Regions from separate parts of the Methylophilus sp. YYY-1 genome, predicted to be linked through region 2. Evidence: predicted binding sites of a transcription regulator. Region 2 holds the regulator's gene; the other holds the start of a gene.
The links. Region 2 encodes FliA, which starts transcription of late flagellar genes. Its sites were predicted from a motif close to CTAAAGTTNNCNNAAANNNTGCCGATANNA; they were not measured.

Region 1 (6,598 bases), 240 kb from region 2:
GCTCCGTTCGGGATGTTGACACCGAACAGTGCGCCTTTTTCACCCAGCTCCATGGTATTGCCGGCAGACAATATATTTCGGCCTATCATGCTGGTCGCCTGGTAGGACTGGCCCATCTGCACGTTGTTGATGAGGCTGGTCATGGAGTCATTCAGTTTGTTGATCCCGGTTACCGTGTTCAGTTGCGCCATCTGGCTAGTCACCTGGGCATTGTCCATCGGGTTGAGCGGGTCCTGGTTTTTCATTTGCGTCACCAGAAGCTTCATGAACCTATCTTGGGCATCATCGGTACTGGTTGTATTTGATGAGCGATTGTTCACTGTATTGAGCAAGTCTTGAGGGACCTGATTGTTAGTATTCACCGTGGTCATATGAGATTCCTTTCTGCAGGTTATTGACCAATATTGAGTGTTTTAAGCAACATGGTCTTGGCCGCATTCATGGTTTCCACGTTGTTTTGATAAGCTCGGGAGGCAGAGATCATGTTCACCATCTCTTCAGTAACGTTGACGTTAGGCATGGTGATATAGCCTTCACTGTTGGCCATCGGATGTTTGGGGTCGTAGACCACTTTGCCGGGGCGGTTATCTTCAATCACCCCGTCAACCGCAACCGTGCTAGCGTTTTGATTCGCCGCATCTTGTACGGCCTTGAACACGACCTGTTTGGCCTGATAGGGTTTGCCGTCAGAGCTGACCACGCTGTCCGCGTTGGCCAGGTTACTGGCTACGGTATTCAGACGCATGGATTGTGCGCTCATCGCAGAGCCGGAAATCTTGAATACATTAAACAAAGACATGTCAGTACTCCTTACTCAATTACTGGCCATTGATTGCGGTCAGCATTTTTTTGATCTGGCCGGTGATCATGGTTAAGCTTGCTTCATAACGGATGCCGTTATCGACATAGGCATTACGTTCTGCATCCATGTCTACCGTATTGCCGTCTACAGAGGCTTGCGTCACCGTACGGAACAATGGATCACCCGGGCCTGCGTAACTCTGATTCGGCTGACCTTGCATGTGGCCCGAGTCGGTTTTTTGCAAACCACCTGTCGCTGTACCCGTGCTACTGGTTGGATGCATGGCGGCCTGCATGGCGGCTTTAAAGTCGATATCGCGTGCCTTGTATTGCGGTGTATCCGCATTGGCGATATTGGATGCCAACAGCTCTTGACGTTCATTGCGCACACGCAATGCCGTCTGATGAAAATTCAGTGCGGCGTCTAATTTGTTGATCATCATTGATTCCTTTCACTTGCCTGAATCTCTGGCTTTAATCTTTGGTTAGCGATTGTTGTAGCCTCGTCGCCAAAACACCTTTATTCAAAAATATCCTAAAGGTTTGCCAGACACTGCCGTTAATCCTGATAACTCGTTGCCTCTTATTGCTCGAGTCACTTTTACTAGCTATGCCTAGTGTACGCCGCACGTTTATGAACAATTTCTGAATTAAATGCGGTAAATCCCCTTTATTTGAGCATTTAGCGCCAGCGGTTGTGCGTAGAATGAATGCTCATGAAACCTCGTCTGCTTACAATTTTTTGTGCGATGCTGATTGCCCTGACCGGGTTCTTCAGTCATTTACTGCACGCAGCTGACCGTACGGCGACAACCGCTACGCTGGCCAATCAGCGTGTCGCTGAGCCGGCGGTCGCAGACATGCACAGCCGCGTATATCAAACCGCTGTGCAATATGTGCAGAGCCAGACGCAAGGTTATCCAGGCAAAGTCAATGTCGACATTCAGCCACTAGACAGCCGTGTTCGTATTGCTGCCTGCGACATGATGGAAGGATTTACCGTACCAGGCTCACGGTTGTGGGGTAAAACACATATAGGTGTCCGTTGCCTGCAAGCCGAGACCAAGTTGTGGACGCTGTATGTGCAGGCAGACGTGCAAGTGTGGGCTGAATATGCAGTGACGGCAGTGCCAGTCAGTCAGGGTGCACTACTCAGCCCGAACGATGTGGTGTTGCAATCAGGGGATTTAAGCAAGCTACCGGCTGGCATTATCACGGACTTGTCCATGCTCGAAGGCAAACAAGCCGCCTTGAATATGCCGCTGGGCACGGTGTTGCGCCCAGAGCTGCTCAAGTCCAGACCTGTGATCATGCAGGGTCAGACTGTACAGTTAAATAGCCGTGGCGAAGGATTTGTGGTCAGTGCCGATGGGACTGCACTGCAAACAGCCAATGCCGGGCAGGTGGTGGATGTCAAAGTCAGTAGCGGCCAGGTGATTAAAGGGGTTGCACTGTCGAGTGGAAAAGTCGATGTAAGGTATTAGGCAGACTCACCACGACAACCATGAAAAAATACTTCTCAATCAGAATCTTGAGATAAAAACTATATTAACAACTAAAGTTCGCTTAAACTATGCCGATAGAACTGTTAATCAATGAGGGTTTAGTCACCCGACAAACTCAGACATCAAGGCAGAGGGATAGCATGAATATTTCAGATTCGATCAAGAAACTTGGGATTGGTGTAGATAAACCAGTATTAGATAAAGGTACCAGCAGCAAAAGTACCGAAAAAACAAGCACATCGGCAACGCCAGCCAGCAAAGACAATGTGACATTGTCCGCGGCATCGGTGCAGATGCAGTCCATTGAAGCGGGGATTGCCTCGTCAGAGGTGTTTGATACGCACAAAGTGGACGAAATTAAAAGTGCTATTGCGCGTGGAGACTTTACTGTCGACACGGGTAAAGTGGCTGACGGCTTATTGCAAACCGTTAAGGACTTGATACATTCGAAAAAAGGATGATGTTTATGACAACTGCAAATCGCAACGCTATCCCTGAGATCAGTTTTGAAGCGGATGCCAATCTGGTTGAAGCGCTCATTGAAGATTTGCAGAATGAACAAAAAGCCTTGGTCAAAGCTGACCTGGACACCATAGAACGGATTATTGATCAGCGTGTAGAGTTACTACAGGCGCTGGGTGAAGCCGCAAAACAGCGTTACGCTGCCTTGTCGGCCGCCGGCTTCGAAGCCAATGAAAAAGGCATGGCTAAATGGCTGGAGTTAGGACATGGCAAAGTGATGGATACTGCATGGATGGAGTTCCAGAAAAAACTGGCGCAGGCAAAAGAGCTTAACCGCATCAACGGCATCCTGATCAACAAGCATTTTCAACGCAACCAGGAAAAGCTGGATGCGATTCAAGGCAAAGCAACCAATGCCACGCAGTTCTATGGCAAAAATGGCCAAACTCACGGTGCCCATAGCTCTCGCACCAGCTTTGCGGTATAACTCGCATTAAAATCAAACGATCACAACCGTAAATGGCAATTCATCATTGCCATTTACAGGCTTGAGCGTTGCTTACTGGCTTTCCAGCCATTCCCAGCGCTCCAGTTTCTGCAAGATTAACGCTTCAATTTCATCCAGTCTCTCTTGTCGTTGCTTGACCTGCTCAGGCGCTTGCTTGTAAATGTCGCCTTGTGCAAACTGTGCCTGGATATCAGCTTGCTCTTGCTCTAATTGTTCAATTTCTGCAGGCAGCGCTTCAAGCTCACGCTGTTCCTTAAAGCTCAACTTTTTTCGGGTTGAGGTGTTGGATGAGGCGTTCGTGCTGACGGGGGACGAGGCTGCAGGCACCGGTTTTTCGACTGGTTTATTTGCAGCTTCGCGCTGCTGGCTAAAGCGCAGCCAGTCATCATAACCACCGCTAAATTCGGTGAGTTTGCCCTGGCCTTCAAAAGCAATGACTTGTGTCACCGTATTTTCCAGGAATGCCCGGTCATGACTCACCAGAAACAGGGTGCCCGCATAATCTTGCAGCAGGTTTTCCAGCAGTTCCAGCGTATCGATATCCAGATCGTTGGTGGGTTCGTCTAGCACCAATACATTGGCCGGACGCGCAAATAATCGGGCTAGTAACAGACGATTGCGTTCACCGCCAGACAGAGATTTGACCGGGGAGCGTGCACGTTGCGGTGCAAACAGAAAATCCTCAAGATAACCAATGACATGGGTGCGTGTTTCACCGATTTGAACATACTCCGATCCCGGACTGATCGTGTCCATCAGCGTTGCTTCCGGGTTGAGCTGTTCGCGCATCTGGTCAAAGTAGGCCACCTGGATATTCGTTCCCAGTTGCACCTTGCCCGCGCTCGGCGCCAACTCGCCCAAGAGCAGCTTAAGCAGGGTAGATTTACCGACTCCGTTCGGGCCTAGCAGTCCGATGCGGTCCCCCCGCATGATGCGGGTACTAAAGCGATTAATCAGCACTTTGTCACCAAACGCCATGCGCACTTCTTGCAGTTCTGCAATCAGCTTGCCTGAGCGCTCGCCCGCATCCAGTTGCAAGTGCACCTGACCTTGACGATCACGGCGTGCAGCGCGGTCAAGCCGCAGTTGTTCCAGTCTTCTGACGCGACCTTCATTGCGCGTGCGCCTGGCTTCAACCCCTTTGCGGATCCAGACTTCTTCCTGCGCTAGAAACTTGTCAAATTTGGCCTGGTGTTGTGCTTCTACGGTCAGCAATTCAGCCTTTTTCAGTTGGTACTGGCTATAGTTGCCTGTAAATTCGGTTAAATGACCGCGGTCAAGTTCGACAATACGGGTAGACAGGCGGTCCAGAAAGCGACGATCATGCGTAATCAGCATCACGCTGCCTTGATAGCCCAAGAGCAGCTCCTCTAGCCAGACGATTGCTTCCAGATCCAGATGGTTCGTCGGTTCATCGAGCAACAAGACATCGGGGGCTTGCACTAATGCCTGTGCTAGGGCCACGCGTTTGCGCCAGCCACCTGACAAGGTGGCAATTGGGGTGTCTGCCTGTAGCCCGAGTTTGGACAACACTGACTCAATGCGGGATTGTAGCGCCCAGCCGTTTTCAGCTTCCAGGCTGTGCTGTAATACTTGCATGCGATCGAGCAAAGCTTCAGTCTCTTGCGCCTGCGACAACTGCAGTGACAGGTCGTGATATTCTTTAAGTTGTGTCACGACATTCCCCAAGCCTTGGGCGACGGCAGTAAACACATCATGTGCTGCATCCAGCTCTGGCTCTTGCGGTACGTAGGCAATCTTGCTGCCAGGGTCGCGCCAATATTCGCCATCATCCAGTTTGATCAGCCCGGCGACCACTTTAAGCATGCTGGATTTACCGGTACCGTTACGGCCAATGATGCCGACACACTCCTTGTTATCCAGCTGAAAGTTGACTTGGTCCAGCAATGGCACATGACCAAAGGCCAGGCTGGCCTGTTTGAGTGTGATTAAAGGCATATCAGTGTATCTGTTGTGAAGGCGAGGGGAGGGTCTCTAAGGGCGCCAGAGCGGCACGTAAAGAGACAGAGGGGGCGGGCCGGGTATCTGGCTGATACTCCTCGACCCAGCGCTGCAAGTCTTGCTTGATTTGAGCCTCTGGCAAATGCGGTATGGTCGCCAACCACTCGAGCAACTGCGTCAGCCAAAGGCTATCTGCACTGCGCGCTTGGGCAATCCGTAGTTTTTCATGGCTCGTCGGCAAGGTGTTTTCATCATCTGCCAGCAACTCTTCATAAAGCTTTTCACCCGGACGCAGGCCGGTAAACTCAATGCGTATTTCTTGCTCTTGCAGACCGGATAGTTTAATCATGTCACGTGCCAGATCAATGATTTTGACCGGTGTGCCCATATCCATTACAAAGACTTCACCGCCGTTGCCCATGGTCGCTGCCTGTAATACCAGTTGCGCGGCCTCAGGGATGGACATAAAGTAGCGTGTGATCTCCGGGTGGGTAATTGTGATTGGGCCGCCGTGCGCAATTTGCTCGCGAAATTTTGGAATCACGCTGCCACTGCTTCCCAGCACGTTGCCAAAACGCACCGTGATAAAACGGGTGTGATTTTGCTTGTTTTGCAAGCCCTGACAAATGAGTTCGGCCAGACGCTTGCTGGCGCCCATGACATTGGTCGGATTCACTGCTTTATCAGTGGAGACCAGCACAAAAGTGGGCACATTAGCCGCCTGGCACGCCGCTGCAATCTGGTAGGTGCCGTAGGCATTGTTCTGCAAGGCCTCTACCACGTTAAAATGCTCCATCATAGGCACATGCTTATAAGCCCCGGCATGTAACACAACCTCCGGCTGATGATTTTGCAAGATGCGTTGCATCCTGGCCTGATTCTTCACATCCGCCACCAGATAGACCAGCTCTGCATTGGTGACGGACTGATTAAATTCTTGCTGCAAGGTATACAACGCATATTCCGAGATATCCAGACAGATTAATTGTGCCGGGTGAAAACTCAGTATTTGTCTGCACAGTTCAGAGCCAATGGAGCCCGCAGCCCCCGAGACCAGCACTACCTTGTTAGCCAACATCGTACTCAAGCCATGGGTATCCAGTTGCACCACATCACGCCCCAGCAAGTCCTCGACATCAATCTTGCGAATTTGCGAGAGACTGACCCTGCCACTGATCAGGTCAGACATGGCTGGCAGAGTCAAGACTTCCATCTCTGTTACTTTTCTGGCGGCTTCCACCGCCAATCTGCGCTTCTGGTGCCGGCTACTTGGCATCGCGATCATGCAATGCTTGCAGCCATAACGTGCGGCAATTGCTGGAATATCTTCCAGACCACCTTCTACCTTGGTGTGCATGAT
Region 2 (6,598 bases):
CCATCTCATGACCAGCGTATTTACCTGCGTTGGAGGGACAGAGATTGTGCACTGCAGTTGTGAAAGTTTGCGATGTCTTCAGTAATCTCTGAGCCAAGTGCTTCAATATTGGCCAATCCTGCACTGTGTGTGCTTCTTGAACAGTGGTCTGATTTGCTTGATCCGGCCCAGTATTACCTGGCGGTTGAGACCAATGCCGCCGGTGATTGTTTGTCTGTGTTAGCGCAAGGGCCAGCTGCGACTACACCAGCGCATCAAGTCTTGAATAGCAACGGCCTTTGGCAAGCCTTACCCGCCGAAAGTCATGCGTTGATAAAAGCCCTATTAACGCCCGCCACTGATCAGACCACCCAACAATGCATACAGATTGCCTGCGACCAGCTGGGAGTGCAGTGGCTAGAGTGTCGAGTGCATTATTTTTTGCATGGGCAAAACGAGCCACGTTGTTTGCTGCTGGTGCGGGATGTGAGTCAGACGCATCAAGCTGCCTTGCTTTACCAGCAAGAAAAACAACGAGTGCGAGACTATGATCGCTTCAAGTTTTCTATGCTGGAGCTGATTCTTAAAGAACAGGACACCGAACACATCCTGGCCTGGATTGTTGGCGAGATCGAAGCGCTGCATCCCGAGACCTTTTGTGCCATCGTGCTGACGCAGGATCTGGGGCAACGTGTACAAACCGTGATCGCGCCCAGTTTGCCATCTCCGCTACTGCAAACCTTGCAACAGCTCAAGCTGGAGGCCGGTAACGGCTCTCTAGCCACCGCGATCGCCACGCGCCAGCGCGTGATGGTTGAAAATGTCATGATCCATCCTTACTGGCAGTACCACCGAACGGCAGCACAGGCTTCGGGAGTGCAGGGTGGATGGGCAGAGCCTATTCTTAATGCTGCGGGGGAAGTGCTCGGGGCGTTTGCCTTGTATTCGCGTCAGGTACAACTGCCTACAGCCGCTGAGCAATCCCTGATCGGGCAGGCGGCCAGACTGGTCAGCATCGTCGTGGATCGCCATTTGTCACAGCAGTCGATGCAAACCCTGGCCTATCTTGAGCCGGTGAGCGGCTTGCCTAACCGCAAAAAAATGTATGAAGTATTGCATGCCTTGCGTCATCAATCCGCCGCAGAGCAACATGGCGGTCTCATTTATATAGACCTCGACCATTTCAAATGGGTGAATGAAGCCCATGGCCACAATGCAGGCAATACGCTGTTGCAGCAAGTGGCGCAGCGCCTGCAAAAGGCGGCACAACCGCATTTTATTGCCTGTATGGGCGGCGATGAGTTTCTGATTCTGCTTTCAGGACTGTCGACTCAAAAAGACAAGGCGGTACAACAGGTCTGGGCCTTGCAGCGCAAATTGCACAAGACCCTGCAACGGCCGTTTAACGTGGCAGGACTCAAGCTGCCGGTGACCGCCAGCATGGGTTTGTGCAGTTTTATTGGGACAGACATGGATGAAACGGACTATGTGAAAGCCGCGGACATCGCTTTGCACAAAGCGAAGCAGTCTGGCCGCAACCATGCCTGTCTGTATGAGCCTGGCATGCAGACCGAGATTGCGACGCAAGCGCGCCTGGAAGCCGAGCTGCGCGAAGCCATCGTCCAGCAACAGTTGCGGGTTTATTATCAGGTGCAAGTGGACCACACCGGCCGGCCGTTTGGCGCAGAGGTCTTGCTGCGTTGGCAACACCCCACGCAAGGCCTCACTTCACCGCTGCAATTTATCGCGGTGGCCGAGAGCAGTGGCCTGATTGTTGAAATCGGCATGTGGGTACTCGACCAGGCATGTGCACAAATTGCCGTTTGGCAACGGGCACAAAAAACACGTGAACTCAGTTTGTCGGTGAATATCAGCGCGCGTCAGTTCCGACAGGCCAATTTCACCGCCATGGTCAAAGCCTGTTTACAGCGGCATCAAATCAACCCCAATGCCTTGCGTCTGGAGTTAACCGAAAGCCTGCTTTTGGAAAATGTGGACGATGCGGTACGCATCATGACAGAGCTCAGCCAGTCAGGCATCCAGTTCTCCCTAGACGACTTTGGCACCGGCTATTCTTCGTTGCAATATCTTAAAAAATTGCCACTGTATCAACTCAAGATAGACCGCTCATTTGTAAATGATATTGTGACCGATAGTCATGACCGCACCATTGTGCGTACCATTATTGCCATGGCGCAGAGCATGTACCTCGGCGTGATTGCCGAAGGGGTTGAAACCCCAGAACAACTGGAACTGTTGCTAAACAATGGTTGCCGCCGCTACCAGGGTTACCTGTTTGGTAAACCCATGCCAATAGACGCATTTAATGATTGGTTGCAACAAGCGTTGGTTTAGAAATGATGCCCTAAAAGGCGATGGTTTAAAAAATAACTTTTACGGCCGCACAGCCAAGGTCAAGGCTGACTGTTGCGCTTGTTTGTCATTGCTGATGGCAAGGTAGCTGGCGTTGCCATCGGTGGAATCTCTGCGGTTGCTTCTGGCTCGGCTGGCGAGACTTCCTGGCGGTTCGCCAGATTGGTGGTGAGTTGCTCACCTGCCTCTGCGGTGAGGATGCGCAGGGTGATACGGCTGTTGAGCGATTGCGCCAGGTTATTGTCACTGCTGGAGACCGGCCGCGTTTCTGCCAGGCCAAGGGCTGAAAGCCGTTTGGCGGCGATGCCATCGGCGGCCAGTGTTGCCGCGACGCGTGCTGCCTGCGTGGCCGTCAATGTCCAACGCTTGCTTTCTGCGTCAACCATGCCACTGAAGGTGTGCTTGTCACTATGCCCTTCAACCTGGAGGGTGCGGTATTCATTTTTTAGTTGTGCGCTGATGATGTGCAGTACCTGGTTGGCCTGTGGTGTATATGCCGCCTGATTGTTCTGGAACAGCAGATGGGTAGAAATATCCATTTCCACCCCCAAGTCTGACTGGTAAACCATGATCTGTTTTTGCTCTATCCATTGCGCCAGCGTGTTGGCCAGTTGTTGAGCCATGGCGCGTATTTTCTCCTGATCACGCTGTTTTTTTTCCTGATATAGATAGCTGAGCGGCAAAGGCTTCATCACCGCACTTGGGACTTGCCCGTTTTGATTCTGCGCGCCAGGAACTGGCAATCCAGGCGTTTGTAAGCCCTGTGGCATATTCTGCGGCTGGCCGACAGCCCCCGGTTGCCCCTGAAACGCATTGACGACCGAGCTGGAGAGGGCGCGGTATTTATTCAGGTTAATGTTGGAGGTGGCATACATGACGACGAAAAAAGCAAACAGCAGGGTAATGAAGTCTGCATAAGAAATGAGCCACCGTTCGTGGCTTTCCTCTTCATCTTCGAGCTTGTGGCGTCTGTACATCACGATTGTCTCAAATGCAGATAAGATTCCAGCCGCTCACTGACCAATTTTGGATTGTCGCCCCGTGCGATGGAGACCCAGGCATTGAGCAGCATTTCACGCCTGGACATTTCATGCTGGACATGGCCTTTGAGTTTGTTGGAGATGGGTAAAAACACCAGGTTGGCGAGCGCCACACCATAAATGGTGGCAACAAAGGCCACTGCGATGCCGCTACCGATCTTGCTTGGATCAGACAGATTCTCCATGACATGAATCAGGCCGAGCACCGCGCCCAGAATGCCTACGGTGGGCGCATAGCCGCCTGCCGCTGACCAGATTTTGACAGCGTCGCGCTGTTGCATTTCGTAGTAATACATATCAATGGCACAGACTTCGCGGATGCGATCAGGCGGGGTACCGTCCACCAGCAATTGCAAGCCCTTGCGTACGAAAGGATCCTGCTCAGGCTTGATGTAACTTTCCAGTGACAGAACGCTTTCTTTGCGCGCCTGCTGGCTCCATTGATTGATTTTGACGGCGAGTTTTTTGCGGTCATCTTGTGGGTGGACAAAGGCCAGCTTCAACATGCGCAGGCCTTTGATAAACACTTTGAGTTCGGTTTGCAGCAAGACGGCGCCAGTCGTGCCGAGAATAACCACGGCAAAGGCAGCAGGTTGCATCAGGGAGTTGAGGTGGCCCCCTTCTATGACTTGGCCCAGGACCAGGCCGCCGAGTGCAATCAGCAGTCCGGCCAGGCTACCCCAATCCATCAGGCGACTCCGGTCCAGGCTTTTTCACGCATGGCGGCACGCAAGCGGGCGACCGCCTGGCTATGCAGCTGGCAAACGCGTGATTCGGACACATTCATGATGGCGCCAATCTCCTTGAGGTTGAGCTCCTGCTCGTAATACAAGCCCATCAATATCTTTTCGCGCTCTGGCAAGTTGTCGATAGAGGCTATCAAAGCTTCACGGAAGTCACTTTCGAGCAGGGCTTTCACCGGGTCGCTGCTATCATCGTCCACATAACGATCCAGAAAGTGCTCGCCACCGTCATCGTCCTGAAAATCTTCGTAATAAATCAGCTGGTGACCCTGGCAGTCGCTCAAGACCTCGTAGTAATCTTCCAGGCTAAAATTCATGTGCTTGGCGATTTCGGATTCAGTTGGCGGGCGACCCAGTTTTTGTTCCAGTTGCTGCACGGCCAACTCGATATCGCGCATGTTTTTGCGGATACCGCGCGGCAGCCAGTCGGCACCGCGCAATTCATCTAGCATGGCGCCGCGTACGCGCTGAGAGGCGTAAGTTTCAAATTGTGCCCCATGCGTATCTTCGTAACGCTGTATCGCGTCCATCAGGCCGATCATGCCCGCTTGCACCAGGTCATCCAGCTCGACGCAGGAGGGCAGCTTGGCCTTCATTTGATACGCCATTTTCTTGACCAGGCCGCTATGCATTTTGAGCATCTGATCGGTATTTTGAGTCGTGCCTTTAGCGGTATACATGTTTTTCCTTTTTGACTTTAGGCAACAGCCATGGATGGCATGGAAATCCGTTGTTGTTCGAGACGATGGGCGACGGTTTTAAACGCCAGTGTGCTGGAAAGCTGTTTGCTCACTTCTGCAGTCGCGCGCCCAGGGTTGGCAGTGACTGCCTTGGCGGTTTCAGCAGGCATGGCCCCGATGAACTCCAGCGTGATGCCCAAAAATTGTTTGCACACCTGGTTCAGGCGCATAAAGTACTGATTGCCTTGATCATGGTTAGCGTCTGTCACGACGACACCCAACGGAATCTGCCCATGCTGCTGGCTGATGTGCTTGATGGTCGCATATGCCGACTTAATGGCGGCTTCGCTTCTATCCATTTGGATCACCAGCTCATGCGCGGCAATTACCGGCAGCAGCAGGCTGTAGTCTTGGCTATCCAGTTGTGCTTCAATCATCACAGTGTCGTAATCGTACGCAAGTTGCTCAACTATACCGTTGAGTTGCGTTTTTAAATCGTGAGATAAAGGCGAGGTTAACAGGTCATTTTCGCCCAAACAGGTCAGGTCATAGCCTTGCGGGTGTTTGAAAATGCCCCGCTGGATGGCCTGACGTTGCACGGCGATGCCTTGCAGGGAATGTGTCATCGCGGGTTGGCGGTGCGCGTGCACCAGCAACAAACGCTGTTCCGGCGTCAGCATGCTGGTCGCCAGTTGACGCATCCACTGGCTGGCTGGTTGGCCATTGGCCCCAATCACACTGATAATGCGGGCAGAGGTTTTGGCCATGATACGGCGCAAGCCGTCCGCCTGGTCACGGTAATTAAACATGTGGCTGCTCCTGGCTGGCGGTTTGCATCATGCTGGAGATCACCAGCGGTAACTCTTCATCCAGATACTGGTAGGGCAGGCTGGCCTGGTGTGGTGTCAACACGCGCTCGACCAGGGCTTGCTTGTCTGCAACCTCGATATCCTCTGGCACACGCTGACCGCTGGTGGTGTAAAACAGGCGCATGCGTTCGCGAATCAACACGTCCAGTACATTGCCAATCGCAGCCGCTTCGTCGAGTTTGGTGACGATACAGCCAGCGATATCATGCTTTTTGTAGCTACGCATCACATCAGTCAAGGTATCGCCGGTTGAGGTCGCATTCAGGCACAACAGTTTCTGTATCGGGCTGTCGGCACGGCTCAGCATGGAAAGTTGCTCAGTCACCGCCTGATCACGCTGGCTCACGCCTACCGTATCCACCAGGATCATATGTTTGTTCTTGAGTTCGTTTAAGGCTATTTTTAAGTCTTCTTCATCTTTGACCGCATGCACCATCACGCCCAGAATCTTGCCGTAAATGCGTAATTGCTCGTAGCCGCCAATCCGGTAGCTGTCCGTGGTGATCAAGCCCAGGTTTTGGGTGCCATGTTTCATCACATAGCGGGCGGCCAATTTGGCCGTGGTGGTAGTTTTGCCGACCCCGGTCGGGCCGACCAAGGCATAGATGCCGCCACGGTCCAGCAAAGCATCTTCGTCGTCCAGCGTATGCAAATTGCGGCTGATCACTTCTTTGGCCCACATTGGCGCCTTGTTCACATCAATGTGTTGCGGCATTTTTTCGGCAATCTGGCGCGAAAGAGACGCACTGAAGTTGGCAGCGAGCAGGGTGCCCAGCACTTTTGATTTGGCCGGGCTATGTTGTAAATGATGCTGCCAGGTCATGGCACTCATCTGGGTTTCAAAGTGGCTGCGCATCTGGCGCATTTCCACCATCATGCCTTGCATTTTTTCTTCCAGCGTTTGTGTTGCCAGC

Region 1: flgM (flagellar biosynthesis anti-sigma factor FlgM) is a predicted target of FliA. The motif match lies at 2,357-2,386, and genes of this name have one in related genera.

What each region holds. Positions count from the first base shown of each region.
Region 1 covers NZ_WOVG01000001.1:98,635-105,232, forward strand. Annotated here, with positions in the region: gene GOC95_RS00445 (flagellar hook assembly protein FlgD) at 1-371, opposite strand, end outside; gene flgC (flagellar basal body rod protein FlgC) at 392-799, opposite strand; gene flgB (flagellar basal body rod protein FlgB) at 819-1,241, opposite strand; gene flgA (flagellar basal body P-ring formation chaperone FlgA) at 1,518-2,285, shown strand; gene flgM (flagellar biosynthesis anti-sigma factor FlgM) at 2,447-2,767, shown strand; gene GOC95_RS00470 (flagellar protein FlgN) at 2,773-3,255, shown strand; gene GOC95_RS00475 (ATP-binding cassette domain-containing protein) at 3,328-5,235, opposite strand; gene GOC95_RS00480 (nucleoside-diphosphate sugar epimerase/dehydratase) at 5,237-6,598, opposite strand, start outside.
Region 2 covers NZ_WOVG01000001.1:335,293-341,890, reverse strand. Annotated here, with positions in the region: gene GOC95_RS01500 (GGDEF domain-containing protein) at 73-2,334, shown strand; gene GOC95_RS01495 (flagellar motor protein MotB) at 2,394-3,329, opposite strand; gene GOC95_RS01490 (flagellar motor protein) at 3,329-4,081, opposite strand; gene GOC95_RS01485 (RNA polymerase sigma factor FliA) at 4,081-4,815, opposite strand; gene GOC95_RS01480 (hypothetical protein) at 4,833-5,624, opposite strand; gene flhF (flagellar biosynthesis protein FlhF) at 5,617-6,598, opposite strand, start outside.